One region of the Exiguobacterium sp. SH0S1 genome, then DNA from elsewhere that is predicted to be linked to it. Evidence: riboswitches for the same ligand, from Rfam matches in the RefSeq annotation. Region 1 holds a riboswitch; the other holds the start of a gene.

Region 1 (15,676 bases):
GGTCAAGGACGTTTCGATAACCGATCAGGCGAAACTCACCCTTAGCCGAGGGGAGATTGACGTCCGCCTCTCGTTCGACGAGGTCCGTCTCCATATAGCGGACGAGCTCCTCGATCGTGATGAATTTCAAATCGTGACGTTCCGCGACGTGGACCAGGTCCGGTACTCGAGCCATCTCGCCGTCTTCACGGATGATCTCGCAAATGACGGCGACCGGCTCACTCCCTGACAGTCGGGCTAAATCGACCGACGCTTCGGTGTGGCCGCGGCGCACCGAGACGCCGCCTTTTTTCGCGATGAGCGGGAAGATGTGTCCCGGCCGTTGAAAATCGGCCGGTCGCGCGTTCGCATTGGCCAGCTCGCGGACCGTGTGGGCCCGTTCGCTCGCCGAGATGCCCGTCGTCGAGTCGACATGGTCGACACTGACGGTGAACGCCGTCCCGTGTGGATCGGTGCTGTTGTCGACCATCGGCGACAAGTCGAGCCGGACGGCGACTTCTTCCGCCAGGGCGGCACAGACGAGCCCTTTCCCTTCCGTGATGAGGAAGTTCATCGTCTCGGCCGTCATCTTATCGGCGAGGACGACGAAGTCACCTTCGTTCTCCCGGTCCTCGTCATCGACGACGATGATCGGACGCCCCATCTTCAAATCTTCGATTGCTTGTTCGATTGTGTGAAACATCACCATCCCGCCTTTCCGTATCCCATCGACGCAAGTGATTCGAGCGTCATGTCTTTTTGATTCACTAGCTTTTCCATATATTTAGCCAACATATCGCATTCCAAATTGACCTTATCCCCAGCCTGCTTCATCCCGAGCACCGTCTCACTGTACGTGTGCGGGATGAGCGACAGCGTGAAGCCGCGTTCAGTGACCTCATACACCGTCAAGCTCGTCCCGTCGACCGAGATCGAACCTTTAGGGACGATGAAACGGAGTAGCGACGGCTCGCAACTAATATCGATGTAGACCGCGTTCGCGAGCGGACGCTTCTTGACGATGCGACCGACCCCATCGACGTGTCCCGAGACGAAGTGACCGCCGAAGCGACCGTTCGCCGGCATCGCCCGCTCGAGGTTGACGTCCGTTCCAGGGCGGACCCCATCTAGACTGGACGCTTTGAGCGTCTCCGGCATGACGTCGACGGCAAAACTCGTTTGATCAAACGCCGTCACGGTCAGGCAAATCCCGTTCACCGAGATGCTGTCGCCGAGCTTCACGTCTTCTAACACGATTTTGCCCGCGAGCGTGAGCCGTAGCGACGGCCCGTTCCGCTTCACTGCTTTCACACTGCCGATTTCTTCAACGATTCCCGTGAACATCGGACTCCCCCTTTCTCATGACGAGCTTGATGTCAGTACCGACCGTCTCGACCGAGCCGATCGCGAAGCGCTCGATCGCATCTAACGGTCCGGCTTGGCTCGAGCGATAGACGCCTCGGTTCCCACCGAACACGCGCGGTGACTGATACATGACCCATTCGTCGACGTATCGTCCGTCAAAGAGTGACGTCACGAGCGTCGGTCCCGCCTCGATGAGCAAACGGCCGACGCCGCGACCATGCAAGTCACGAAGGACGTTGTCGAGTGTCGAATAGTCGGCAAGCTCGACACCGTTTTGAGCGAGCTCGGTCCGTTTCACTTCATCATCGGACAGCGTATAGACGAGCACCGGCACGTCTTTCGCGCTCCGGACGAGCTGACTCGAGAGCGGTAAGCGGAGCTCGCGGTCGAGGACGACCCGAAGCGGCTGACGTGTCGGCGTGTCGAGCCGGACGGTCAAGGCAGGGTCGTCGGCGAGCACGGTCCCGATTCCAGTCAAGACGGCATCGACCGTCGCCCGTAGTTCGTGGACGTCACGTCTCGCTTCAGTCCCGGTCACCCACTGGCTCTCACCCGTGTCGAGCGCGACTTTCCCGTCTAGGCTCGTCGCCGTCTTCAATACGACGTACGGCCGTTTCGTCTCAAGCGAACGTAGGAACGCCGGATTGAGCGCACGGGCCTCGTCTTCGAGCAGACCGACTTCGACGTCGATCCCCGCCGCCTTCAAACGGGCGACACCTTTCCCTGCGACGAGCGGGTTCGGGTCTTTCATCGCGATGACGGCGCGCTTGATGCCCGACTCGACGATCAAGTCGGCACATGGCGGCGTTTTCCCGTAGTGCGAGCACGGCTCGAGCGTGACGTAAATCGTCGCACCGTATGCGGACGCACCGGCCATGCGAATGGCGTGTACTTCGGCGTGCGGTTCACCGGCCTTCAAATGGGCACCGAATCCGACGACGCGACCGTCTTTGACGACGACGGCCCCGACGAGCGGATTCACACCGGTCTGTCCGGTAGCGGACTTGGCCAATTGGATTGCTTGTTGCATGTACTGTTGCATCGTTCTCCCTCCTTGTTTCGTACAAACAAAAAGACCCTAAGGATGTCCTTAGGGTCTCGGCGGGAGGTTTCAGTCGTCATTGGGCGAGCCAAATAAACGTTTTCTTTACAGAAAAACGTACGACGAAGCACAGGTCACGAGGACCTGTCTTTTTTCCTTCTCCCATCCAGACTATACTGTCGGCTCTAGAATCGCACTAGATCCACCGTTCGCACACGTGCGCCCGGGTCACGGACTTAAGGCTCGCGCCCATCACCGCCGGTTGGGAATTGCACCCGACCCCGAAGGAATATTTGTTTGTACTCCTTTACTTTAGCGCAAAAAAGAATCGAAGGCAAAATTAAAAGCGCAAAAAAAGCGCCACTTTGATGAGCAGCGCTTCCAATCAAGCCAAGAACAAGACGACGAGCAAACCGACGATCCAGCAATAGAACGAGAAGTACTTGAGCTCACCCTTCGCCATGATGTGCTGGAACCATTTGAGCGAGATGGCCGTCAGCGCGTACGAGGCGATGAACGCCAAGACGAGCGGACCGAACAGATCACGCGTCGCCGGGTCGGTGAAGAGTGCCGGCCCGTCCAAAATCATCGTCCCGAGACTGACCGGGATGAACAAGAAGAACGAGAACCGGAGCGCCGACTCTTGTTTAATGCCGAGCAACATCGCCATGACGATCGTGGCACCCGAGCGGCTGATCCCTGGAATGAGCGCGACCGCTTGGGCGAGACCGATCAAGATGGCGTCACGTAACGTGATACCGCCGTCACCTTTATTCCCGCGCATGTTGCGGATGAACCAAAGTGCGACCCCGGTCAAGATCAACGTATAGCCGACCGTTGCGACACCGCTGAGCGTCTCACCGATCCAATCGCCGAATAACACGCCGAGCACGCCGGCCGGTACGGTCGCGACGAGCAAGAGACCGATGAATTTGACGTCGATCATCGTATCCTCGCTGCGGTCTTTCTTAAATAAGAACGTCCACAGACTGACGACGAGCCGGACGACATCTTGGCGATAAATCGTCAAGACGGCGAGGAGCGACGCAAAGTTGACGAAAATCTCGAACGACAGCCCAGGTAATTCGATATTGAACAGCTCTTGGAAGATGACCAAGTGACCGCTCGACGAAATCGGGATCGGCTCCGTGAAGCCTTGGACGAGACCAAGTAGCAAGTAAAATAACCATATTGTCATATCATAATATCCTCTTTTCTCAAATTCGCTCAATGCGGCTATTTTAGCAGAATCACAGTTTCATTGACCACCATTTAAAATTTTTTCGTATATTTTGAAAACTTTTATTGATTAGTCTGAAAATTAAATTTATTATAGAGGAGTACTCAACTGGACAACGGTGATGACCCCATTGTCCAGCTGGGTACATTTTTGTATGGAATTCGTATAATTTACCAAATATAAAACTTTTTGTTTACAAATGAACCCATATAATATTAAATTTGTAATATACATGTTACCTTTTTTTTCAATCTTTCATCCGACTTTAGACCTATCACGTCCCATTTTTAACATAAAAAACTTACAAAAGCGCTTATAAATCGTAAAAACTATCCGATAGTATGATTGTAGAAGCACTTTCGTCATCATTGTCGGTTCAGATATGAGTCCATGGAAGGAGGAACCATCATTGAGTCAAACGCTATCCACTAATACTCATCACTTATCAACCGAACAGCAACGCATGATTCACTGTATTCGTTTGCTCGGGGATTTATTAAAGGAACGTCCTCGTCGCTCTGTCTATCGTCGTTTCGCGATGGAGCAAAACTGGCCGTCTCCCGAATCGATCATTCGACAGTTCGGATCATGGGCCGAGGCACTCGCCATCGCCGGCTATGAATGGCATGGGGAAATCGCCGTTGATTTACCCGATAAAATGCCAAAATATACACGCGATGATATCGTCGAGACGCTTGCCCTCTATTCACGGGACATGGGTTCGATCATCACGCTGAAGAAATATCAAGAATGGCGGAAACTACATCCGAAAGCACCGAGCCATTACCACATCGTCAAGACGTTCGGTTCGTGGCATGACGCCTGCGCCGAAGCCGGGCTTGAGGCGAGCGTGACTTACTCGAAGTCAGAGTTGTCGAACGCTCTTCGAGAAGCGATTCATGAGATGGGCTTCTCTCTTTCATTCGAGGCGTACCGAGAATGGGCGAAACGCAACAACAAGCCATCTACGAAAGCGATCTTGCATCGTTACGGGTCTTGGTCCGCTGCCATCCATGCGGTCGAGTCCGACATGTTCAGCCAGAAATCATAATCATTCATTCAAAAAGGAGAACCGTTTAACGGTCCTCCTTTTTTTCATTGAATTCGTTCGGTCGACGTGTCCCGGTAATGGGCGACACGGTCGCGACCGTTAAACTTCGCCCCGACGTACATCGCCCGGTCGGCATGTCGCAACACCGTATCGAGCTCTTCGTACTCATGAATCGTCTCGATGCCGATGCTCGCCGTCACTTGGACCCGGATCCCTTCCGTCCCGAAAGCATGTGACCGGAGCGCTTGCCGAATTTTCTCACCGGTCACAATCCCCGCCGCCTCGTTCGTCCTCGGGAACACGAAGACGAACTCTTCGCCGCCGTAACGCGTGACGAGGTCACTGCTCCGGACGAGCCGGTTGAACAGGACCCCCGCTTCAATCAACACTTCGTCACCGAACGCATGGCCGTACGTATCGTTAATCGATTTAAAATGGTCGAGGTCGATTAAAAAGACCGACAACGGATACGACGCGACGTCGTTCAGCCGCTCTTTCGTCCAACGTTTCAACGCCCGTTGGTTCGGCAACCCGGTCAACGGATCGGTCAGACTCTCGTGCTGGAGCCGATCCCGTTCATCGATCCGCTCGAGTGACCACGATAGCGTCTTGAGCAAGCGGTGAATCTCGACCACGAGCGCCTCATCATAGGCCCCGTTCGCCGTCGTCGAAATCATACAACTGACCGCGTTCGTCGTGCTCGTCACCGGTTGAATGACGAGCGCGGAATGATGCAGTTCGCTTTGGTTCACTTGAAGCTCCGGGTGCCACTCGTGGAGCGAATCGTACAGAAAGTACGGCTCACTCGCGTCACGGTGCCGCTCGAGCGTATACGCATCAGCGACCACTTCCGCTTTTTGCCCCCGCACATCATAAAACGTTTGCTCCCCGTCTCGATTGATTTGAAGCCAACCGCGTTCGACCTCGACGATTTCCCGTAAGCCGTTCCAAAACTTTTCAATTAACAGCGCTTCGCTGTCGACGCGATAGAGCTGTTCTTTCAACCGCTCGACTTGATCGATCTTCGATTGCGTCTCTTCTGTTTGCGTCGCTTTCGACAACCCCATCTTCAAGATCGACAAGAGCAGGAATGTCGCCATCAACCCGACATACCCGAACAGTTGGAACGCCTCGAGCGCGACCATCGTGAACAACAGCTCGAGCGAGATGACGAGCCAATCGAACCGTAACAGCCGCCACATGATCGGCAGCGGGATCCGCTCCCCGATCAAGAACCGGGACATGACGAAGCTGAAGCCGAGGACGAGATAAAGCACTCCGAAGAAACCGATCAGTGCCACTCCTTGCTCGAGCAAGTGGACGGTCGACCCGATCTCACCTCCGAGTGAAAAGTAGACGAGACCCGGGATGACGAGAATCATCGCCTCGATCAGCGTGTTGAGCGGATAAAAGTGTAAGAAGCGCCGGCGGCCGACTTTTTTGTTGAACGTCCGTGCCTGGAATGTCAACAACAGCAACTGCCCCATCAAAATTGCCGGGACGAGCCCGTACAAGAAGAACGTCATGAAGACGAACAGCTCGTGGAATGTGAAGTGCAGGTGCCGCCGCTTTAACGGGTTGATGACGAACAAGGCACCGAGCGTGTAGATGAACCAGAAGAACGCCCAATCGAACGTTTCTAGATCGGTCCACGTGTAATAGGCGATCCCGATGAAGACGAGCGACCATGAGAGCCAGCTCCTTATGAGATACTTCCGAAATCGCATCGTCTCACCCCTTTTCTTGTAACATTCTTTAATAGTATGAAGGGTTTTGGGGAAACATTCCAGTCGTTGTTTGAAAGTTGTGACAATGAAAAAACCGTGGCGCACGCCACGGTCTGTCCGTTATTTCGCTTTCAAATAAGAAATACCGATCGAGCCGGACCCGGTATGGGCCCCGAGCAGCGGCGCGAGCGTGTCGACGCGGATCGGCACCTTGTCGCCGAGCTCCCGTTTCCATGACTCCGCAAGCTCCGGGACGTTCCCGTGGAAGATCGAGACGTCCGTGCATTCGCCTGACTCGATCGCCGCCCGGATGACCTCGAACAAGTGGGCTTGCGCCTTTTTATACGTCCGTACGGTCTGATACGGGACGATGAGCCCGTCCTCGAAGCGGAGCACCGGCTTCAGCTGCAGCATGTTGCCGATGAGCGCTTTTGATTTCGAGATGCGTCCACCTTTTTGCATTTGCGTCAAATTCTGAATCGTCAGTTCGATCCGGACGTCCTCGACGCGCTGTTTCATGTACGCCTCGACGTCATCAAGGGCGTCTCCGCGCTCGACGCGCTCGATCAGTTCTTCGAGCAACAGACCCATCGTATAAATACCCGACCGTGAATCGATGGCGAGCAGCTTGAACTCGGCGATCTCGGCTCCTTGGATCGACGCAGAGTACGTGCCGCTCAAGTCAGACGACAGGTGGACGGCGATGCCCATGTCATACTTCGGCTTCAACTCTTCATACAACGTGGCGAAATCCCCGATTGCCGGTTGGCTCGTCGAGACGCGCTCGCCGGCATCGATCCAGTCGTACACCGTCTCGGCGTCGACGTCGATGCCGTCTTTATAAGGTTGATCGCCCTTGACGACGTAAAGCGGGACGATATGGATGTCTGGGTGGTGTTTGATCGAATCTGGCAAGACGACCGTGCTGTCCGTGATGTAGGCAATTTTCATGTGAGCCTCTCCTTTAAAATCGTGATTAGTACCTGGTAGTATGATTTTATCACAGGTGAAACGGTTTCACTAATTTTTCAAAAAATGTACCCGTCTTCGTCAAACGTTCAAACCTCCCAGGTCCACAATCCGCCCGAAACGGGTAAAAGATAACATGGACAAAGGAGGCGTTTTTTTATGATTCGAATCGAGAACGTCAATAAGATTTACAAGACCGGTGACATCGAGACGGCCGCCCTGAAAGACGTCGACTTGACGATCAACGACGGGGCGTTCGTCGTCATCCTCGGCCCGAGCGGCAGCGGCAAGAGTACACTCTTGAACGTCATCAGCGGGCTTGATACGGTCACGTCCGGGAACATCACGTTCGATGACACCGTCTTGACCGACCTGTCCCCGGAACAGATGACGGCGTTTCGGCGCGACCATCTCGGCTTCATCTTCCAACAATACAATCTGCTCCAAAACTTGACCGTCTACGAAAATATCCAGATCGGGGCCGACCTGTCGACGCAACCGCTCGGTATCGACGAGCTGTTAGAGCAGGTCGGGCTGTCGCCTGCGCGCGACAAGTACCCGTACCAACTGTCCGGCGGTGAGCAGCAGCGCGTCTCGGTCGCCCGGAGTCTCGCCAAAAACCCGTCGATCATCTTTTGCGATGAACCGACCGGCTCGCTCGACGAGGACAACTCGAAGAAAGTGCTCGAGCTGCTCGAACGATTGAACACGACGTACGGCAAGACCGTCGTCGTCATCACCCACAACACCGGCATCAGCGCCATGGCCGACGACGTCATCAAGATGAACTCGGGACGCATCGTCGAACTGACGCACAACCCGGTCCGACAAGCCGCGCGCGATATCGCTTGGGGTTAGGAGGTTTCGACCATGCTGTATAAAAACGTTTTGAAGACGCTCGTCGGCAAATGGATGCAGCTCGTCGCCATCGCCGTCATCATCGTCATGAGCTCGCTCACCTATACGATGATGTTCTACGGCATCAGCGGGATCGAGGTCCCGACCGAGGACTACTTGGCGTCGTCGAACCAAGAGGACTTCGCCGTCGAGATGCTCAACCGCGTCACCGCAGACGAAGCGAACGATCCCGAAATCGCCTCCCTCGTCGCCTCGGGCACGTATACGCTCGCCGACTTGAAACAGGTCGACCCGGAACGCTTCGACGACTTGATCGGCGCCCGGATCGACGCGGTCGAGTCCGTCATTCCCGAGGCGACACTCGAACTTCGCGAATCCAAACTGATCACTTATCCATTCGCGGGCAGTGAACATCGGGGGCTCGTCTTAAAAGAAACAATGACGATCAATCAGTCTTACCTCGAAGCGGGCTCGCGTCCGACGACCGACGACGAGGTCGCGCTCAACGCCAAATACGCCGAGAAGAACGGGATCGAGATCGGTGACACGATCGACCTCGGCACGCCGTTCACGGTGAGCGGTTTCGTCTTGTTCCCGGACTATACGCTCCCGCTGTTCGATGAGAACTTCTTCAATCTCGACGCCGGGACGCAGACGCTCCTGCTCATGACCGACGAGGCGTATGAAGCGGTCGTCGGGACGGAATCGTTCCGGCTCTCAGGCGTCACGGACGGCGCGATCGACACGGCCGAGCTCCCGTTCGTCGTCTCGGTCATGGAGACGGAGAATATTATGCGCAGCGGGGCCATCTATAGTGAGATCTCGTCCGGGAAAGCGATGGCGCTCGGACTTAGCCTATTCATCGTCTCGATCGCCGTCATCATCGTCGCCATTCTCATCTCGAACATGCTCGAGACCGAACGCGGTCAGATCGGGCTGTTGAAAGCGATCGGCTACAACCGGCGCCAGATTTCAGCCCCCTACTTGGTTCTGATCTTGGTGTTCGCGACGCTCATGCTCGTCATCGGGTACTTCCTCGGCCTCTACTTCGCCGACCCGCTCAAAAACCTGTATCTCGACTTCTATCTGTTGCCATCGATCACGATCGCTCAAAACCCGCTCGTCTTTTTGACCGCCGTGCTCGTCCCGCTCCTGTTCTTCGGCATCGTCGCCGGTGCCGTCATCTACAAGCTCATGGGCGAGAGCGCGCTCGCACTGTTATCACCGCGCGACAACATATCGCTCAATCGGCTCAGCCGACTCGTCAGCCGAATGCTAAGCCGGGCCAGCGGGAAAACGAAGTTCAAATATTTATACGCCGTCAAAAGCACGGGCAGCTTCATCATCTTCTTCCTCGGTATCTTGTTCTCGACATTGTTGATCGTGTTCGCGCTCATGATGAACGGGGCCGTCGACCGGATGACGGTCGGCGGATTGAACGACGTCGACTATGCGTATGAGGCGTATGCGAACACGGAATCGCCGCCAATGCTCGCCGACGGTCAGGAACCGTTCCTCGCCTATCCGTTCGCGTTCGTCGATGATCAACTCGTCACCCTTAAAGGCTTGAGCGACGACAACACGCTCTACCGGCTGCGAGACCGGGACGGGAACGAATTGACCCCTGCAACCGATGGCGTCATCGTCACCGAACCGCTCGCCTTAAAACAGAGCTTTGACGTCGGCGACACGATCGACCTCGAGCTCGACGGGGAGACGTTATCGTACCCGATCCTCGGCATCGCCGACGACTTCACGGGTGACGTCGTCTATTTGCCGATTGAAATGCTCAGCAACGAGCTGACAGACGGCGCCTCGAGCGACTTGTTCAACGGCGTCTACGCCAGTGAACGGCCGGACGAGTCGGTGTATCCGACGATTCTGTCGCGCGACGGTTTGATTGAACAGTCCGAGTCGATCAACGAGTATATGAATTTGATGATGAACGTCATGATTGGCGGCTCCGCCTTGATCGCCTTCAGCATCTTGTTCGTCTTGACCGCGCTCACGGTCGAGAAGAACTATTACGTCATCTCGCTCCTCAAAGTGATGGGGTATAATCGACGTGAGGTCCGCTCGATGATCCTCGACAGCTATTTCGTCTACGCGCTCATCTCGGCACTCCTCAGCATCCCGATCGCTCTCGTCGTCCTCCGGATCATCATCGTCGTCTTCGCCGAGGACTACGGGCTCGTCTTGCCGCTCGAGTTTGAATGGATCTACGTGCTCTATACGGTCGGGGCCGTCACGCTCTTGTTCTTCGTCAGCACGTTCGTCAGCCGGCGCAAGATCGATCAAATCCCGCTCCAAGAAGTGTTGAAGACGTATCAAGAATAATTTTGCTCGAAATAGGGCATAATAAGAGAAGAGACTAGGCCTCTCGCTTGAGGGGCCTAACTATTTGCAGAAGAGGATGATTCTAATGAACCGTACACAAGTATTGCTCGCCATCCCAGGAAACTGGCCATCGGCCGAGGCCGTGAGCGAAAAGATCAGTTTACATAGCGAAGGCTATACGATGGCCGGCCTGTTGCTGTTAGAAGACGAGACCGGAAAAGCGTTCACCGTCGAAGTCGTCGAACGCGACCCGGCGCTCGCCGAGGCGATGATTCACGCCAGCACGAGCGGCTTCACACCGAAAATCGCCAAAGGACTCACGCGCCACACGCACATCGTCTATTTGATCGGCGACGTCAATGATGTGACAGACATCGCCGCGGCCCGCCGCGGGGCGAACGCCCTGTTGAACGCCGGCGGACTCGGTGTCATGGTCGAGACGGCAGGCGTCGCTTATTCGAAAGACGAATGGCAAGCGTCGAAAGAAGAAGACCTCGCCCTCGACTACTCGCTCCTCACCGCCATCACGGAAGAAGAGACGGCGTACGTGTCGTGGGGCATGAAAGCGTTCGGCCATGCCGACGTCGCCGTACCAGAAACGCTCGAGATCGAAGACGCGATCCACGTCATCCATTCGTTCAACTTCCATTTGATCGCAGGCGGATCAATGTTCGGTGACGGCGACAGCTTCACGTTCGAGGACGGCAAGACGTTCACGGTCGAGATGGGCGAAGACGAGCGCACGTCAATCGACAACTTGCTCCATAACCCGTTCGGCTTGATCTACCTCGTGCCACAGACAACTGAATGATAAACAAAATGATCGATTTGGACTTGAGTCCGATCGATCATTTTTTATTGAATAATCGATTATAATCGATTATTATTTATTTATAAAAATAATCGATAAGGGGTGTTTTATGTGAAAGAGTCTCCTACTGTTGAGTTTAAGCGACAATTGACAGAGGCTGTTGTTCATGAAGTGATCGCCTTCGCAAACACACAAGGTGGGGTCCTTTATATAGGAATTGAGGATGATGGCACAGTCGTCGGGGTTCCTGAAGCACATAAAGTACTCGAATCTGTGTCAAACAAACTACATGACACCATCCAACCCGATATCTTAGTACACACTTTTTTAGAAGTTATCGAATTGGAACAAAAAGACGTCATTCAAATTTCAGTATCTCGAGGCACGAGGCGTCCATACCATTTGAAAAAGAAAGGTATGAAATCCTCGGGGATCTTCATCCGATCCGGAACGTCCGTGACCAACGCATCCGAAGAAAATATTCGTCAGATGATTATTGAATCTGATGGAACGAACTTTGAAACGATGCGCAGCCTAAAACAAGATTTGAGCTTCGATGAGGCTTCTCACTTCTTCACCCAAGCTAACGTAAAGTTTGGCATTGAACAACAACGTACGCTCGGATTGTTGACAGATGATGGGTATTACACAAATTTAGGACTTCTCCTTTCCGACCAATGCGAACACTCAATCAAATGTGCTCGCTATTTAGGAAATGACAAACTAGAATTTCAAGATCGGAAAGAGTTCAGCGGATCTATTCTGAAACAGGTCGAATCTGTCTATGAGTATATTAGTTTGAACAACGCCACATCAGCACATTTTATTGGTCTCACACGTGTTGAAACAGAAAGCTATCCCAGCTACGCTGTACGAGAATCGCTTGTCAATGCCGTCACACACCGCGACTATAGCTTTAGCGGCAGCATCTTGATTCATTTGTTCCAAAATCGAATTGAAATCGTATCTGTCGGTGGCCTTGTGAAAGGCTTAACCATTGAAGATATCAATTTAGGTATTTCTCAGAGCCGAAATCCAAGGCTAGCGAATGTATTGTACCGACTGAAATGGATTGAAAGTTACGGCACAGGCTTGCAGCGAATCAAGGAAAGTTATAAGCAAAGTCTAGAACGACCATTCTGGACAACCAGTCCGAACGCCTTCGTTGTGACGTTGCCAAAACAAATGATTGCAGCGCCATCTTCGGAAGAAAACATGCTCGAACAATGGCTTGATCAACAGTCTGAATTCACGACGAAAGAACTCGAAGCTTATTTAAATAAAAGTAAAGGCACTGTACGAAAACTAATCGAACAGCTAATAGCCGAACGGAAAATCATCCGTGTCGGAAATGGCCCATCTACTCGCTACCAGCCCCTAAAGTAAACAAGAGCTCACAGATCATTCGTCTGTGGGCTCTTGTTGTTTCGGCATGTCGAGCGGCATAAAGTAATGGTCGCACCCTTCCCACTCGAGCTGTTCGCTCAAAATATCGAACGACGTCCGGAAGAACGCCTGCACGTCTCTCGTTTCTCCTACGTTCTCAAGCGATAAAAAGAACTCGCTCTTGCCGGCATCATAATAGGCGTCTTGCGGTTTGAGCCGCTCCGTCCCGATCTCGGTGTACTGGAACGGGTAAGGCAAGATGAAGAACGTCGGAATATCGACCGCTTCATCACCGAGCCAAAACCCGAACTCGACCATGTGCTCGTCAAACGCCGCCTTCTCGATGACTTTATCTTCCGGGAACGGCTCAGGGCGTCCGTAGACGATGAGCGACGAGACGTCAAACGTTCCCCAAAACAGGCCCGGCTTCACTTTCCGGCAGCGGAGCGGCGCGAGAAATGCCAATTGCTCCCGCGCGGCGTATTGAAACAGACGGATGCCTCGTTGCGCCGCCACGGCGTCATAAGCGAGCTGTGTGTCATCACGGTCCAACATCCGTAACTCCCGCATCTCTTGCGTTCTCGGATTGAGGGCGACCGAGACGCCGTTTGCGCGCAGGGCACCCATGATTTCTTCATAGTACGTACTGATCGACTTGCCTGCTTCGAGCGGGAATACCGACGTGTCGGCACCGACTTGGACTCTAATATGAGATTGAAAGACATCGACGTCGAGTTGTAGCCACGTCTCCCCTTGCACGAGCGGGCCAGTCGAAAAGCCGCTCAGCGCAACGGGCAACGTGACGTGTGTCCATTGTGGTTCTTGCGGAGCCAAAGCCAACTTGATTTTCCCCAAGATTTGCGACAGCAAATGGAGCGTGAGCTTTGTCTCAGCCCATTCCGAGTGGCGTATCATCTCCATCACAGATTCCTCCGTTCCTTCGTTGCAAAAGTGACAGAACCACTTCATTAATTCCCGTTACATCATCACGACAATCAAAAAATCCACAGACACACGTCTGTGGATTTACTTTCTCATCTCTTGGAGCCGTTCGAGCTGGTGGGTCAACTCACCGATCGGCACGAACCGGGCCCGGCGGAGCATCTCTTTGCCGTCGATGAAGAACAAGACGACCGGTACGGTGAAAATCGAATAGGCGCCGGCGATATCCGGCACTTCATCCGAATCGACCGCGACCGCCTCGATGTCGGGAAAATCAACGAGCATCTCCTCGACTTGCGGCTTGAGCGAGTGACAGACGCTGCATCCCGGGTGCGAGACGTAGACGAGCAACTGCTCGGCCTCAGCGACCCGTTCGTTCAACATCGAAAGTGTGTTCACAGCCTCCATGCTGTCTCCCCCCTTTCAACTTAAGCGTCGAGCCAAAGCACACCGACCGTCTCAAAGCCGGCGTGGACCGCAATCGACGGACAGAAACGTGTCTTCACGACGTCAACCTCCGGCAATTTCGCTTGGATGAGGGCGACGAGGTTGTCTTGCATCTCTGGAGCGAGCGCCGTCTGGACGAAGACGCGGTTGTTATAGATCCCGTTCGCCGCATGAAGACGTTCGAGTTCGGTGACCATCTCAGCGTACGCTTTTTTGATCGAACGCACTTTCTTGAACGGGATGACTTTCCCAGATTCGTCGAGCGTGATGATCGGTTTGATGTTCAAGATGTTCGCGAGGAACATCTCACCTGATGACACACGTCCGCCCCGGCGCATCGTCTCCATGTTCCCGATGATCATGAAGAAGTTTTTCTTGTCACGCCATGCTTCGAGAAGAGCAACGATCTCCTCGACCGACTTGCCTTCCTTCTCGGCAGCGAGACCGAGACGGACGAGCTCTTGCTGCGCCTCGAGCGCCGCGTGCGAGTCGACCGTATAAACTTTAAACCCAGCCGCCTCAGCCGCTGCGCTCGAGTTTTTGACGGTGCTGCTCAATCCGTTCGAACAGTGGACGGCGATGGCGCAATCGTACCCTTCTTCTTTTAAGCGTTCATAACGCGAGATGAAGTCACCAAAAATCGGTTGCGACGTCTTCGCTTCTTTCTTTTGGTCGATCATGTAGCGGTGCAATTCCTCAATCGAGAGATCGACTTCACTGTAGCCGCTCCCATCGACGATCAATTGGATCGGGACGATCTCGACGCCGAGCTGGGCGGCCTCCTCTTTCGAGAAGTTGGCCATACTATCGGTGATCCATGCAATTTTTGTCATAACAAGTAGTCCTCCAGTAGTCGTTCAATTTTTTCCTCTTTCATTATAACCCATTTTCCCCGCCACTTCCCCGAAGAAAAAAGCAGAACGATTGCGGAATCGCCCTGCTCCCGTTCATTTTGCCGAAATCAGCTTTGTATGGGCGAACTCATCGTGCGGCAGTTCGAGGTCTTTATTCGACTTCATCTGTTGAAGCGCACGAAGAAGTGGTAGACCGAGCGTCGCCGGATAGACGACGTCCTTGTAGAGCGTCCGTTTCATGACTTGTTCGAGCGTTAGCGGCCGGCCGTCTTGGCTCACAACTTTAATCCCGACGATTTTGTCGCCGATCGTCTGCCCGTCCCGGTTGAGCAAGAAGTAGGCTTCTCCTGCGATGGAGACGATTGTCGGTAAGTAATAATGCTTCACTTCTTTATCCGGCCAGATTTTTTTACGGATCGTCTTCTCGACGAGTTTCGCGGGTGCTTCTAATAGGATTTTATCGATTCGACTAGCTACAGCGCGTTTCCAGATTGGGACTGCCACGTTCATCATCCTTTCGTTTCGTTTCCTAGCCTTTAGATTCCTCTTTTGGCTTGGCTTGAAACGCTGAAAACGGACAACCTGACCGCGCGAACAAGTTCGGCGTCACAATCTTGTCATCATAGTGCCGATGAAAGACGTGGGTCGAGGCCGGTGACAGCGGCGGG
Region 2 (15,676 bases), on a different contig from region 1:
GATCAGTTCGAACAAGATTATCGCCTTGGCGAGACGGTCGAAACGGTCGAGCGACTCGAAGACGGTACGTTCCACATCTCGACGAACAAGGACGAGTACCATACGAAAGCGATCATCATCACAGCCGGCAACGGCGCGTTCGCCGCACGTCCGCTCGGACTGGACGGTTGTGAAGATTATGCGAACCTTCATTACTTCGTCGACAGCATGGAGAAATTCCGCGACCGTCGCGTCATGATTGCCGGCGGCGGCGACTCGGCCGTTGACTGGGCACTCATGCTCGAAGGTATCGCCAAAGAAGTCCATATCGTCCACCGTCGTGACCGCTTCCGGGCTCACGAGCATACGGTCGAACAAATGAAGGCCTCGACGATCAACGTCTGGACGCCTTATAATATCGAATCACTCTCAGGCGCGACGCATATCGAGTCGGTCGAACTGACGGACAAAGATGGCGAATCGAAGTTCGTCGACATCGACGACTTGATTTGTAACTACGGGTTCGTCTCATCGCTCGGCCCGATCAAAAACTGGGGCATGGAGTTTGAGAAAAACACGATCCGTGTCGACTCACGAATGGAGACAACAGTCGCAGGCATCTTCGCTTGCGGTGACATCGCCACGTACGAAGGCAAAGTGAAATTGATCGCGACCGGCTTCGGTGAAGCACCGATCGCCGTCAACCAAGTGAAACAGCTCGTCGACCCGACAGCGCGTCACCCACAACATTCAACCTCGGTATTTGCCGGGAAATAAAGACTGGCCTCTCATCTGCGAACGATGAGAGGCCATTTTTTCATTTGCGGATCGTTTGAATGATGACACGGTCAATCCAATCATCGAGTTGCGTGAACACGAAGCCAGCTTTTTTCGCCTCGGCATTCGACATGTAGTAGTCGACGTCCGTATCGTACGGGGACGACTCCCCATCCTTAATGATTTGGACCGGTTTACCGATATGCTGTCCAATTCGTTCCATGAGCGCACCTAGCGAGATGAGGCCGTCGCTCGCGGCGTTGAACGGCCCCCTCACGTCGGCACGGCCGACCCATTCCAAGAAAGCTGCCGCCTCGAAACTCGAGATGAATCCCATCAACGCCTCCGGATGATGTAATACGATCTGTTCTTCGTTCCGAACCGCGTCGACATAAAATTTTAACCGGTCGGTGTAATCATCCGGCCCTAGGACGATCGGCAACCGCACCGTCGTGACCGGGAATGAGGCCCGATGGAAGAAGTACGATTCGGCCTCTCGTTTCCCTTGTCCGTAATCGTGTTCCGCGTCAAGGTGATATTCATGATGGAGCGGATTGAAGTCGCTCTCTTTTAAAGCTGCCTCTGGCGCATAGACGGACATCGTAGACGTGAGCACATATTTCCCGACCCGGTCCATGAAGGCGTCTGTCGCAATCTTCGCCTGATACGGATTGAAACAAATATTGTCGTAGACGAGGTCATACTCGTTACGTGCGAGGTCTTTCATCGTCGCGACCGACTGACGGTCGCCTTTAATGGAGCGGATCCCTTCCGCTTCCGGCACTTGCAGCTGTCCGCGCGTGACAATCGTCACGTCGTCCCCGGCTTCAGCGAGCCGCAGTGCGAGCCGTTTCCCAAAGTAACGTGAGCCACCAAAAATCAACACTTTTCTCATCACTCCTACCCCCTTCTCATCCTTCTTCCACCAATATTCCCGTTCATTTCCTCTCATTAACATACTCACCAAAAAAGGTTGCCGAACATGTCGGCAACCCGTCTATCGTTTAGCAATCCCCGGGCGTGCCGGCGTTCGCCGCCGTCCGGAAACTCGAGCCGCAACCGCACGTCGCGATCGCGTTCGGATTTTTGATCGTGAAGCCACCGCCGAGCATCGACTGCTTATAGTCGATTTCGAGCCCGTCGACGACACCGTGGTCAGCTTCGGCGACGATGACGCGGACGCCATGATGGTCGAACTGGACATCCTTGTCCGTCTTGTCTTCATCGAACCCCATCCCGTAGGATAGGCCGGTACACCCACCGCCTTGGACTTTAATGCGTAAGAATTGGGCTTCAGGGCGTTCGGTCTGTTTCATCATATCGATGACTTGTAGTGCGGCTGGCTCTGTTAAATGAATCATCTGAACTCCTCCTCATTTATCTTCACTTCAAGTCAACTGACTTGTGATTTTGTGAAATATCTTGTATAACTAAACTGTAACAAAAAAAATTAAATCGTTCCATCTTCGGGGCAGGGTGAAATTCCCGACCGGCGGTATTGAAGACAAGTTCTTCTCAGCCCGTGAGCGAGCAAGGCGTTGCTTGCTGATTTCGTGAGATTCGAAAGCCGACAGTAAAGTCTGGATGGGAGAAGATGGCGGCATCCGACCGATATCCGGATGTTTTCTTTGGCGTGGTTTAAACGTTGATGAGAACATCTATTTCGTATGCGCGTAAACTCTCCCGATTGTTCACACAATCGGGTTTTTCTATGCGACGGGTGCCATTCATCAAGGAGCGACAAAAGGAGAGATTTTGATGAAAACAACGCGCAACAAACGATTGACAACACTGGTGACGCTATCGATGCTCGGGGCGATTTCATTCGTCCTCATGCTCTTTAACTTCCCGCTGCCCTTCCTGCCACCCTTCCTGAAAGTGGATTTCAGTGACATCCCAGCGCTAGTCGCCGGTATCGTCTTCTCGCCACTCGCAGGTGTCGTGGTCGTCGCTCTAAAAAACGTCCTCTACTATGTCTTTAACGGTGGCGGCGTCCCGGTCGGTGAAGTCGCGAACTTCTTTGCAGGTGTCGCATTCATGTATCCGGTCGCTTGGTTCTACCATAAACGTAAAACGAATAAAGCGCTCGCTTCAGGCCTCGTGGCAGGTACGATCACGATGGCGATCAGCTTGGCGATTTTGAACTACCTACTCATCTTACCAGCTTACGCGTTCTTCTTCGGAATGGCCGAGATGGCCGATCCAGCAGTCAAGACGAACCTCGTCCTGTACGGTATCTTACCGTTCAACTTGATTAAGGCATTATTGATCACCGCCTTGTTCGTCCCGCTCTTCCTGAAGTTGAAGCCGTGGATCGAACGTCAACAAATGCAACTGCAAGCTTAATACACAAGCACCCAAAGGAACTTCTCCCTTGGGTGCTTTTTTCGATGCGGATAGTTACATGAACGAACAAGAGCGCCCACCGGAGTGAGCGCTCTTGTTTGTGAATAACGATTAGAGAAGAAGACCAGCGAGAGTCGCTGACATCAAGTTCGCAAGCGTACCTGCGAGAATCGCGAGGACACCCATACGTGCGATGTCGTTACGACGGTTCGGAGCCATACCACCAAGACCACCGAGAAGGATGGCGAGTGATGAGATATTGGCGAATCCACAGAGTGCGAACGCGATCATCGCTTCTGTACGAGCTGACAAATCACCTGAACCGATGATCGGTGCGAACTCAGAGAAGGCAACGAATTCGTTCAAGACGAGTTTTTGTCCAAGGAAGCTACCGAATTGTACGGCATCTGCCCATGGCACACCGATGACGAACGCGAGCGGTGCAAACACGTAACCAAGGATCAACTGAAGTGAGAGACCTTCTAGACCGAACCAGCCACCGATTCCACCGAGAAGCAAGTTGACGAGTGCGATCAATGAAACGAAGGCAAGAAGCATCGCACCGACGTTCAACGCGAGGAACAACCCGTCTGACGCACCGCGAGCGGCCGCATCGACGAAGTTTGCTGCTTTGTTCTCTTCATCTTCTGCAATCTCAATATCATCATCCGGAGTTTCTGTTTCCGGGACGATGATTTTCGCAAACATCAAACCAGCAGGCGCTGCCATGAAGCTCGCTGCGAGCAAGTACTCGAGCGGAACACCGAGCGCGGCGTATCCAGCAAGTACCGAACCGGCAACTGATGCGAGACCACCGACCATGACGGCAAACAATTCTGATTGTGTCATTGATGGGAGGTAAGGCTTGATGACGAGCGGTGCTTCCGTCTGACCGACGAAGATGTTCGCCGTCGCTGAGAGCGATTCTTTACGTGACGTACCGAGTGCTTTTGCAAGTGCCGTACCGAGGATCCGGATGACCCATTGCATGACGCCGATGTAGTAAAGAAATGCAATTAACGAAGACATAAAGATGATGATCGGTAATACTTGGAACGCGAAGACGAAGTTGTCTCCCCCGACTGCCGTACCGAAGACGAAGCCGATTCCGGCGTTCGCCGTGTTCAAGACGTTTTGGACGCCTCCTGAGATAAATTCTAACGCCGAACGCCCTACCGATGTGAAGAGGACGAGGAATGCGAACGTAAACTGGATCGCGAAGGCGGCAAGAACTGTACGCCATTTGATGGCTTTACGGTTGGTCGAGAAGATGTAAGCGATTCCAATTAGTGCCAAAATACCAACCACGCTCATGATGTTCATTGGTGTTGTGCTCCTTTCATATTGAAAACCCGATGATTGTGTTATACCCGAATCAAGATGTGCCCTACCGTTTGAAACGCTTTCTTTTTATGTTGTTAAACGTCAGACAACCTACATTCGAACCTCTTAGAATATACCAAACCGTTTTAAAAAAAGCAACGGGTCAAAAAGAAAAAAGTTTGAGAAATCTCAAACTTTTTTACCAGGCCATCTCTTCGATTTTTTCATACACGTTCGTGACGAGTTGTTCCGGCGTCTCCCCGATCACGACTTCTCCGTCGACGAGACAGAACAAGTCGAGCGAGCAGACCCCACAGTAGCCGGTACAGCCATATTCGACGACGTCTAGGTCAGGATCGGACTCTAGTTTTGCCCGGGCGATCTGTGAACCCATCGCTAAGTTCGAGGCACAAAACTCGATGATCGGATTCATCATTTTTTTCACCGTCTTTCTTCCCCTATTGCGGGAAAATGGTTCTTCTACGAGGTATTATATCATGGTACAGTTAGAGAGTAACAAAGGGGGATTTTTATGCGCAAATTAGTCGTCTTAGGAGGCGGTTACGGGGGTATGCGTGTAATCGAACGCGTCCTCGGCCATCAGCTGAAGGACGTATCGATCACATTAATCGACCGTCTACCTTATCACGGATTAAAAACAGAGTATTATGCACTAGCCGCAGGAACGGTATCCGATCGTGACATCCGTGTCGATTTCCCGGAAGAAGTCGACTACATATACGGGCAAGTCACCGACATCGATACGACCGACAAGATGGTGTTGCTCGCAAGCGGGGAAAAAGTGCCGTACGACGACCTCGTCATCGGCTTAGGCTGCGAGGACAAATACCATAACGTGCCCGGCGCCGCCGAGTTCACGTATAGTATCCAAACGTTAGAAGAGTCACGCAAGACGCAACAAGCGATCAACGGCTTGTCGCCCGGTTCGATCGTCTCGATCGTCGGGGCCGGGCTATCCGGTGTCGAGCTCGCGAGCGAACTTCGCGAGAGCCGTCCCGATCTGACCGTCCGACTGTTCGACCGTGGCCCTTCCGTCCTGTCCTTTTTATCGAGCCGTGTCTCGATGTACGTTCAATCATGGTTTGAAGAGCATGGCGTTGAAGTCATCAACAATGCCAACATCGTCCGGGTCGACCCAGACGGTCTATGGAACCACGAACAACACTTTGCCGCTGACTTGACGGTCTGGACGGCCGGGATCCAACCGGTCGCCGTCGTCCGGAACCAAGGGTGGGAGCTCGATGGGGGCGGCCGTGTGAAACTGACACCGCACCACTACGTCCCCGATTTGCCTGACGTCTTCGTTGTCGGTGACAACGCCAGCCTCCCGTACGCACCTTCAGGTCAACTCGCCGAGGCACAAGCGGAACAAATCGTCCAAGTGCTGCTCTGCAAGTGGAAAGGCGTGGCTTATCCTGAGTTGCCGGATATTAAACTCCGAGGCACGCTCGGGTCGCTCGGGAAGAAGGCCGGCTTCGGCGTCTTCATGGGGAAACAGTCGCTGACCGGGAAAGTGGCCCGACTTCTCAAGTCCGGTATCCTGTGGAAACATAAAGTCATCAAATAATACGACCGAATCGCGAAATGGCTGCCTTGCCATCTCGCGATTTTTTTATGTGATGACAGCCGCTTACCCGTTCATCCTTCTTTGCCTTGCGCCAAAAGTCTTGTATCTCTGTCCCTGATATACTTGTCTAAATTTTCAGATTATTGATTCGATTGACATATTCTATCCGATGGAAAAACTTGTTACTCTATGAGCACGGCAGTTCGACATCATGTCATCTCGCCTACATAATCCAAAGGGGGAAATCCATTGAAGAAGATCTGTAGCACCGTCCTCGCCTCGCTTCTCGTCTTGTCAACCGTCCCACAAGCAGTAGACGCCAGTCCTGACAAGGAAAAAGAACGTGTCATCGTCGTGTTCAAACAGTCGGCGAAGAAAATCCCGCTCTCGATTGAAGGCATGGAAGTCAAACAGCAATACGCCAACATCCCAGCTGCTGCCATCGAAGTGCCGAAAGCAGCGCTGAACGGATTGAAAAACAATCCAAACGTCGCCCACATCGAAGTCGATCAGACGGTACAAATTGAGAATCAAACCCAAGACTGGGGAATTCCAAAACTGAAAGCACCCTCGGCTTGGCAGAACGGCTTCACCGGAAAAGGTATTAAAGTATCCGTCGTCGATACCGGAATCTCAGCGCATCCGGACTTGACGATTGCAGGTGGAGCGTCATTTAGCAGTGTGACGAGTTCATATGCCGACGACAACGGACACGGCACGCACGTCGCCGGGATCATCGCGGCACGTGACAACGGCATCGGAACGGTCGGGATCGCCCATGAGGCAAGTATTTACGCCGTCAAAGCGCTCGAGGCGAACGGCAGCGGTAGCCTGTCGAGCATCATCGCCGGTATCGACTGGTCGATTTCGAATCAAATGGATATCATCAACTTGAGCCTCGGAACGACGAGTCCTTCGACGACGCTCCAACAAGTCGTCGATCGGGCGAACAATTCAGGCATTCTCGTCGTCGCAGCGGCTGGTAACAACGGCCGAGCCGACGGCAGCGGCGACCTCGTCAACTACCCGGCGCGCTACAGCTCGGCCATCGCGGTCGCGGCGACGGACATCAACAACAATCGCGCTTCGTTCTCCGCTACCGGCAGTACAGTCGAAGTCGCGGCTCCTGGTGTGAACATCAACTCGACACTCTCAAGCGGCGGCTACGGTCAATTGAGCGGGACGTCGATGGCGACACCATACGTCGCCGGGAACTTGGCGCTCATGAAACAAGCGTACCCGACGCTCTCATCTTCACAGCTCCGGACGCGTCTGTCACAAGATACGATCGACCTCGGCACGGCAGGTCGCGATACACTATTCGGCAACGGACTCGTTCAAGCGCCAACGTCAGGCGGCACGTCACAACCGGTTCAAGCGCTCGCGGCGACTGTATCGACGTCTAAGTCGACATACTACGCTGGTGAAGTTGTATCAATCTCATCGACGGTACGTGATGCGAACGGTCAAGCGGTCGCGAACGCGGACGTTCGTGTGACGGTGACACAACCTTACGGCTCGACGCTCACAGGGACAGGTAAAACGAACTCAAGCGGAGCAATCACGTTCACGCTCTCGACTGGTTCTTCTTCACAACGAGGGACGTACCAAGTGAAAGCGGATGCGACGCTCTCAGGATACACGGCAAGTTCAGCGACGTCGTCGTTCCAACTTCGCTAAATCGAAAACAAGGTTGAACGAATGTGTATTCGCTCAACCTTGTTTTATGATGTCGTTTAATTCTCGTCAATCGCCGTATACACTTTACGCAACTGGACGACTCCTTCGTCGACGACTTCCCCGTTCAAGAGGACGAGCGGGTAAAACCATTCGTCTTGCTTGATCGCCTCGGCGATCTCATCGTCCGCTTGCTCGAAGTCGATGTATTCGAACTCGAACTTGCGCTCCGGATATTTCCGAGCGAGCGCACTTTGTAACCATTCATATGTCTCGACCGAGCTCGGTGCCCCGACACAGCTCGCACACTGTACTTCTGCCCCGTATACCGTGATTTTCATCGTCATTCCCCCTATTTATTTCTATTATACAAAAATCACGCAGCGCCCTTGTCACAAAACGCTCAGCGTTAAAGATTGAGAAACAATCTCAAACTTGCTAGAATGGAATAGAACCAGAAAGGGGTAGATACCATGGAAATGTTTGATCAAGTCCAAGAAGTACTCGATAAATTACGCCCGTTCTTGCTTCGCGACGGCGGTGACGTCGAACTCGTTGATGTAGATGAAGGCATCGTCAAACTTCGTTTGATGGGTGCATGCGGCAGCTGCCCGTCTTCAACAATCACTTTGAAAGCCGGAATTGAGCGCGCGCTCATTGAAGAAGTACCTGGCATCGTCGAAGTCGAACAAGTATTCTAAACAAAAAGGGAGACGTGAGTCATCCCTTTTTTTCATGCATGTGTCCATTCGTCCAAGCTCTCGACCATATAGGTCGGGAGCTTTTCTTGTTCTTGGATGAACGCTGGCCCGTGAACGCCTGAATTGACGTGCAGCGTCCGTAGCCCTCCGTTGATCCCAAACAAGATGTCCGTATGGTAGTTGTCCCCGACCATGACGACCTCGTCTTTCGTCAGACCGATCATCTCGAGGGCGATGTCGATCATGACCGGCTCCGGCTTGCCGATGAAGAACGGGTCTTTCTCCGTTGTCACCGTGAGCACGGACGTCAGCGCCCCGTTGCCCGGTAAAAAGCCGCGCTCGGTCGGGATGGCGATATCTCCGTTCGTCGAGATGAAGCGGGCGCCGGACCGAATCGCGAGCGCACCTTTCGCCAATTTCTCGTACGTGATGTGGCGGTCGAGCCCGATGACGACGTAGTCGGCTTTCGGTTCGTCCGTCACATGGAAGCCACGCTCTTCAAGCGCGATCCGGAGACCGTCTTCCCCGATCATATAAACGGTCGCCCCTGGTGTCATCTTCTCGATATAACGGGCCGTTGCCATCGCACTCGTCAAGACGTGCTCGGGCGTCACATGGACACCCATCGACACGAGCTTATCCGCGACTTGTTTCGGCGTCATCGAGGCGTTGTTCGTGACGAACAAGTACGGGAAGCCCGTCGCCTCGAGCCGGTTCACGAAGTCGACCGCTGCTTTGATCGGCTCGGTGCCCGCATAGATCGTTCCATCTAAATCAAATAAGTATCCTTTAATTAAATTCATCTAATCACTCGCTTTCCGGTAAAAATGCTGATACTGGTCCAAGTTCCACTTCTAAATAGCGGCGGACTTGCTCGGGAAATGCTGCGAACGTCTCTTTTTGACGCTCCGTCCAGGCGTCAAAGCGAGCCGAATCCGACGTGACGAACTCCCGGACGTAATAGGCACGCATCATGACGAGCTCTTTCGCCGCTTGAGCCGTCTGGGCGTCGAGCACGCGCTCGTCCAATAAAATGTCGACGATATCTTCATAACTCCCCGGATCGCGCATAATGAAGCCGTCGATCATCGAGTTGCCGACATCGATGACGCCTTCCATCAAATGCACGGCCAAACGCTCTTTCGCAAGTTCAAGTGTGAACGCGTCCCCTTCGAGCTGATCGATCCGATGCAACATCGTTTCCATATGGGCCAGCGTCTCATTGATTTTTTCTCTATTCACAAAATACATCGTCATCCCCCCTGCCCCTTATCATAATCTTTTTTCCGACTCGAGAAAAGAATCTCCCCTATTTACATCATTTATCCGATTGTGATACACTAATCCACGGATTAACACTTTAATTAGTATGTCACATTAAATAGAAATCACGTGGAGGGTTCAACACTATGGAACGAGAATTAGCGTTAGAGATCGTACGAGCAACCGAGGCAGCGGCACTGGCATCATCAAAATGGATTGGTCGCGGCCAAAAGAACGAGGCCGATGACGCGGCGACGTCAGCGATGCGCGAAGTGCTCGGTACGGTCAATATGGATGCGACTGTCGTGATTGGTGAAGGCGAATTAGATGAGGCGCCGATGCTTTACATCGGCGAACGCCTCGGTACGACGTTCGGGCCGGAAGTCGATATCGCGGTCGATCCGCTCGAAGGGACATCGATCGTCGCCAAAGGACTCGGCGACGCCATGGTCGTCATCGCAGTCGCCGATAAAGGCGCTCTCCTCCACGCACCTGATATGTATATGGATAAACTTGTTGTCGGACCGAACCTGAAAGGGAAAGTCTCGCTCGACGAACCGCTCGAGTCGATCATCGAGAAAGCCGCGCTCTATAACGGCAAACGGATCGAAGAAGTGACCGTCATCATGCAAGACCGCGATCGCCACGAACATCTCCGTCAAGCGGCGATGCGTATGGGCGCACGCGTCAAACTGTTCGATGACGGCGATGTCTCGGCCGGGATCGCCGCAGCCATCAAATCGAACCCGATCGACATCTTCATCTCGACAGGCGGCGCACCAGAAGGCGTCATCACGGCAGCAGCAGTCAAGGCGCTCGGCGGCGATATGCAAGCCCGCCTTCACCCGATGAACGAAGAAGAGACGGCCCGCGTCATCTCGATGGGCATCGAGGACCCGCTCCAACTCCTCACGATCGACGATCTCGTCAAGAGTGACGATTGCATCTTTGCCGCGACCGGTGTCACGACAGGTGAACTGCTCGACGGCGTCAAGTTCTTGACGGACGATATCGTCGAGACGACGTCGCTCGTCATGCGTTCGAAGACGAAGACGATTCGCAAAGTCGTCGCTGAACACACGTTGTCGTTGAAGCCGTACCTGAACAAACAACAAGTCGAAGCATGACAAAACCTCCGCTCAAAATTTGAGCGGAGGTTTTTCTTTAGAACCCTTGTTCCATATCAGGCGTACCGACGTGGTTCGTGCGCGGCTGATCTGCTCCTCGGAGCGAATCATAGAACGCGGCGTACGTCGTCGAGAAGTACGGATATACGTACAAGAACCCGATTCCGAGCGTGAACACGCCGACGAAGAACCAACCGATGAACGAGAGGACGAGTTTGAACGCGTCCATCTTGTGACCGTCCATCATTCGGCGTGACTCCGTGATCGCCTCTAGAGCCGACAGTTCTGGCTGATCACGTAAAATATAGTTCGTGAGCGAGTACGAGAACGCTTTGACGATTCCTGGGATCACAAGTAACAATGCCCATAAGAAGATGAACAACCCTACGAAGAACGGAGCGAGCACGTGCTTCACATAGCCGGTTTGGAACGGTTCAAATAATTTCGAGACGGCCGGCTTGTCGCCGCGTGACACGGAGAGGACGAGCCATGACCATCCGACCGTGAGCGGTGCGATCAACAACGTCAGAAGGAACGATAAGAACGATAACGTCATCTCGATAGACGTCAATGGCTCCATTGACTCTGCGTCAATCGTCGGTGCGAACGATTGGGGAATCCCGTTCAATACAACGAACAAAATCAAAATCCCGGCGAGCAGCCAGCGATTACCTGTCAACATTTTTTGTGCGTGTTGTTTCCATTGTGCTGTCATAGTATCCATCCTTTGTTTGTGTTCTTTCCTTAGTGTACGTCATTGGCCGGCAGAAGGTTTCAAAAAACACGAAAACAGGGGAAAGGTTTCTCCTTCCCCCTGTTAATATAAGATATTGCCCATAAAAAACTGCGACATCGATAGAATAAATAAGAGCACACCTGTAGCGACAACAGTCAGTGAGATCGCTTTAAATAACCGGCTTTTTAGAAATGCATTCCGATACTCGAACCGGCGAACGAGCAAGACATGGACCAACTCAAACAAAAGGACCGCGGCTGTGAAATAGAATGTCATGATACTACCTAACCCGAAGAACAGCATCGTCAGTAAGCCCAATCCTAAGTTATGGATTCGGTTATGGACGTCATCGCGATCGCCGACGGTCGTCGTTTGTACGTGTTGCATCCTTCCACCTCACTTCCAAAACCCGAACAGAAAAAGTTATCTTATATATAAATTATCACAATTTTCTTATCCCTAAACCTGTCACACCATCTTTTCACCTAAACGAAACATCTAGGAAATATATGTAATAAAAAAAGCGCTGATGTCATCAGCGCGTCATGAACCGGTCGAAGTTTCAGCTTCTTCCGCTTTATTGAATTTTCGTTTTAGTTTGAGCGGTTGTTTCGTTCCGCCGAACACAGGACCGTCTTCACTTTCATCAATCTCTGTCTCTTTCTTCAGGACGAAGAACGGACAACCAAAGTTACAATACTCATACACATAGTCCATCACATGATCGATTCGATTATCGTACGTGGCAAACTTCGACTTCACTTCATAAAATCCTTTGAGACGAAGTTGACCATGTCCCCAATCTCCGACGATGTAATCATATTTATCGAGCACATCACTATAACGAGCGATGAATGCCTCTTCGTCAAACCCGTCGCGTTTCTCTTCGATGACGGTATATCCATGGTGATTCACTCTAATCATTTTCACACCTCCACTTTCCTATCATATCACGCCCGTCGACAGTTCCCCTATCGTTTTCGGATCACATCATGACGCGCCATGATCGTTTCACGCAGCACGTCACGCAGAAGTTCCGGCATGTAGTAACGCTTCGGCTGGTCCGCCAAATACGGCAGGAGCGGACCGAACGTGAACATGTCGACCGTGGCGACACGATACGTCTGTTCAAACCCGATCTCGTTGCCGCGAAGCAAGTAGCGGCCTTGTTTCAATTCAAGACCGTGGACGATCGGTTGTCCGAGCACCGTCCCGCGAAAGCCGAGCCCACGCACGTGCATCGTCGTGAACGGCTCATCATGAACATCGCTCAAGAAACGAAGCAACGTTGCGCCGTCGAGTGTCAACAGGCATGGATTGATCGGGTGCGGACAGATGCGGTGGAGCATATTGAGCGTGACTTGTCCGGGTGCCAACCCTTCAAGCAGGATCCCCGACGGAAGGATGCTTACTTCGGCATCACACCAGTCCATTAATCCGTCCGCCAACAACTCCGCAATCGGAGATGGTCCGAACCAATCGCTCACATAGCCTGGCGTGGCGGCAATCGTCACATCAAGCAAACTCTCAGCTTGTTCATACTCGAACCGCAACGCCCGTAGCGTGTCGTCGTCCTGAACGTGATCTGTCAAGTCATGGAGACACGCCTTCTTCTCTACGACTTGGCCGTCCCGAAGCGTCAACTCGACTTCTCCGACGTATTGCCCGTACTTCCCGGCCTGGGCGATCAATACCCCGTTTTTCATGACACCGTCGTCTAACACGTGATGCGTATGCGCCCCGAGGATGACATCGATGGCCGGGAACGCTTCGGCGAGTCGCTCGTCGGCGTAGAAACCGAGGTGACTGAGCGCGATGATGACGTCACATCCTTTGAGTTCCTCGAGTGCCCGAGCAGTCGCCGTCAGCGGTGACTCAATTTGCCAACCGAGTTCAGGATACAGCTCTTCATACGGTGCGGTCACGCCGAACAGACCGACACGCACACCGGACCGCTCGAGGACGAGCGTCTCCGTCGCCCAGTCCGGTCGCGTCCCGTCCGCTTGATAGACGTTCGCGAGCAAGACGGGGAACGTCGCATCCACATAGAGCGAATCGAGCCAGTCGTGCGGAAACGTGATGCCTTCGTTGTTGCCGATCGTCACGGCCGTCGGATTGAGCCGATTGAGCAAGCGGACGTTCACTTGCCCTTTCGTCACTTCCGTCGCCGGGTGTGTTCGATCGGCATGATCGCCGAGGTCGAAGACGAGCGTGTCCTCATGTCGGTGTTCGTTCAAAAAGGAGACAAGTTGGGGCCAATTATGAAATTTTGAATGCAAGTCATTGTAGTGAAAGATTTTAATCGTACGCACGGCCATCCCCTCTTCCTAAAACAGGCTGATTTGGCTCGGGGCGAGCTCATACTCGGCACCGAGAATCTCAATCAAACGTTTCGCGTTCGGTGCCGCATCCCCGGCCGAGTTGTTGTTGAAATAGACGTAGACCGACTTGGCATCTCGTTCGAGTGCCCGGCACGCCGTCGCAAGTTCTTGCAGTTCATCCTCACTGTATCGATACAAGCAGCGGACGTGACGCCACTCTTGGCTCGTCATCCCGGGTTTGCGGAGCCACCCTGCCGTATTGCGGCCGTGCAGACGGACGACTGCGACTTCCTTGTTCGTGACGACCGGGACGAACGGGATGCTGCTCTCTTTCGTCTGAGGTTCGTCGCACACCGTGTTGATGAAGCGTTGCTCGGTCAAGAACGCGAGCGTCCGGTCGCGAAATGCTTCCGAGAACCACGTCGGGTTCCGAAACTCGACGGCGATGTCATAGTCGATCAGCTCCGCTCGAATCGTCCGCAAATAGTCGAGATGCGGCTTCGAGACGTCGAACCACGGCGGGAGTTGGACGAGGACGGCCCGCAGTTTCCCCGCCTGTTTGAGCGGCTCGACCGATATCCGGTAGCGCTCGAACAGTTCGGTGAGCGGCAGCTTCGGTTCACGGTCGTGACCGCTCATTTCCCTGGAAACTTTGACGACGAACTGAAAGCCGTCCGGCGTCTCACGATTCCATTTCTCATAGTTTTTCACAGGTTGGATCGCATAGAACGAGGAGTCGACCTCCACCGTCGGAAAGTGCCCGGCATATGTCGACAGTTTGTGCTTCCGCTCTTCCGGCGTCGTATAGAGCAGGTCGTGGTCTCCCCAACCGGTCACACCGACATAAATCATCGTGTTTCCTCCTCACATTATTGTTCGAACGATGTCTCCGCGTTTCGCTTTGACCAATTGAGTGTCCCGCTAAACGTCACGAGCAACAAGACAAGTCCCATGATGAACGGATAGCGCATGTCGATATCGAAAGCGATCCCGGCAAGCGTCGGCCCGACGATATTACCGATACTCATATAGGCGTTGTTCATCCCCATCGCGAAGCCTTGTTCTTTATCTGCCATCTTCGACACAAGCGTATTCAACACCGGACGAAGAATCGAGGTCGACAAGAAGATGATGAGCGTGATTGCGAAGAAAATCGCATACGATCCCGCGAACAGCGAGAACAAGAAGCCGAGTGCCGCGAGCATAATGAAGATGAGCACGACTTTGATCTCACCGAAGAGCGAGACGAGTCGGTCGACGGCAAACAGCTGAACGATGACACTGACGATCCCCGTACCTGTGATCATGACGGCAATTTCTTGCGGCGTCGCACTGAACGTCTCACTGACGAACAATCCGAGCACCGACTCGTATGCCATGAGCCCAAACGCCATGACCAAGTTGATGACGAGCACGAAGAAGTACGGCTTTCGAGTCGACGACAAGAGTTGCCGTGGCAGCGATTCGGTCTCGTTCGTCCGGACGTAAGCTTCCCGGTCCGGTTCTTTCAATAGAATGATCGATGAGATGACGGCGACGAATGAGACGATCGCCGACAAAAGTAGCGGTGCCTTCAGCCCGAACTCGGCGACGAAGCCCCCGATCCCTGGTCCGATGACGATCCCGAGCGACATTGCCGCGGAAATATAGCTATTTCCTTTCGCCCGTTGTTTGAGCGTCGTAATGTCGGCCACGTAAGCAAAGATGGCTGGAATGAGCAATGCGGCCCCGACTCCGCCGATGGCGCGCGAGATCAGTAAGACCGTCAAATTGTCCGATAAGTAAAAGACTGCCATCGAGATGGTGAAGCCGATGAGCCCTGAAATGATCATCAGCCG

What was found. A riboswitch is a leader RNA that binds a small molecule or an ion and turns the genes downstream of it on or off. The one in region 1 is predicted to bind FMN.
Region 2: linked by a shared signal. The riboswitch ahead of EVJ20_RS06090 (ECF transporter S component) and the one ahead of ribD (bifunctional diaminohydroxyphosphoribosylaminopyrimidine deaminase/5-amino-6-(5-phosphoribosylamino)uracil reductase RibD) in region 1 are both predicted to bind FMN.

What each region holds. Positions count from the first base shown of each region.
Region 1 covers NZ_SJVC01000002.1:65,758-81,433, forward strand. Annotated here, with positions in the region: gene EVJ20_RS07170 (bifunctional 3,4-dihydroxy-2-butanone-4-phosphate synthase/GTP cyclohydrolase II) at 1-682, opposite strand, end outside; gene ribE (riboflavin synthase) at 682-1,323, opposite strand; gene ribD (bifunctional diaminohydroxyphosphoribosylaminopyrimidine deaminase/5-amino-6-(5-phosphoribosylamino)uracil reductase RibD) at 1,304-2,386, opposite strand; FMN riboswitch at 2,537-2,679, opposite strand; gene EVJ20_RS07185 (undecaprenyl-diphosphate phosphatase) at 2,772-3,584, opposite strand; gene EVJ20_RS07190 (homing endonuclease associated repeat-containing protein) at 4,036-4,677, shown strand; gene EVJ20_RS07195 (GGDEF domain-containing protein) at 4,722-6,404, opposite strand; gene EVJ20_RS07200 (DegV family protein) at 6,525-7,355, opposite strand; gene EVJ20_RS07205 (ABC transporter ATP-binding protein) at 7,533-8,231, shown strand; gene EVJ20_RS07210 (ABC transporter permease) at 8,244-10,568, shown strand; gene EVJ20_RS07215 (DUF4261 domain-containing protein) at 10,654-11,379, shown strand; gene EVJ20_RS07220 (RNA-binding domain-containing protein) at 11,491-12,765, shown strand; gene EVJ20_RS07225 (DUF5996 family protein) at 12,781-13,686, opposite strand; gene EVJ20_RS07230 (thioredoxin family protein) at 13,792-14,115, opposite strand; gene EVJ20_RS07235 (DegV family protein) at 14,136-14,987, opposite strand; gene EVJ20_RS07240 (RDD family protein) at 15,102-15,518, opposite strand; gene EVJ20_RS07245 (nitric oxide synthase oxygenase) at 15,538-15,676, opposite strand, start outside.
Region 2 covers NZ_SJVC01000001.1:1,192,242-1,207,917, forward strand. Annotated here, with positions in the region: gene EVJ20_RS06075 (NAD(P)/FAD-dependent oxidoreductase) at 1-756, shown strand, start outside; gene EVJ20_RS06080 (epimerase) at 797-1,651, opposite strand; gene EVJ20_RS06085 (HesB/IscA family protein) at 1,761-2,117, opposite strand; FMN riboswitch at 2,215-2,356, shown strand; gene EVJ20_RS06090 (ECF transporter S component) at 2,515-3,102, shown strand; gene EVJ20_RS06095 (NupC/NupG family nucleoside CNT transporter) at 3,214-4,425, opposite strand; gene EVJ20_RS06100 (YuzB family protein) at 4,625-4,861, opposite strand; gene EVJ20_RS06105 (NAD(P)/FAD-dependent oxidoreductase) at 4,958-6,013, shown strand; gene EVJ20_RS06110 (S8 family peptidase) at 6,263-7,693, shown strand; gene EVJ20_RS06115 (DUF1462 family protein) at 7,750-8,037, opposite strand; gene EVJ20_RS06120 (NifU family protein) at 8,164-8,391, shown strand; gene EVJ20_RS06125 (TIGR01457 family HAD-type hydrolase) at 8,424-9,194, opposite strand; gene EVJ20_RS06130 (DUF86 domain-containing protein) at 9,199-9,642, opposite strand; gene glpX (class II fructose-bisphosphatase) at 9,801-10,781, shown strand; gene EVJ20_RS06140 (DUF975 family protein) at 10,819-11,496, opposite strand; gene EVJ20_RS06145 (hypothetical protein) at 11,599-11,904, opposite strand; gene EVJ20_RS06150 (YutD family protein) at 12,061-12,441, opposite strand; gene EVJ20_RS06155 (bifunctional metallophosphatase/5'-nucleotidase) at 12,489-13,835, opposite strand; gene EVJ20_RS06160 (DUF72 domain-containing protein) at 13,845-14,690, opposite strand; gene EVJ20_RS06165 (MFS transporter) at 14,708-15,676, opposite strand, start outside.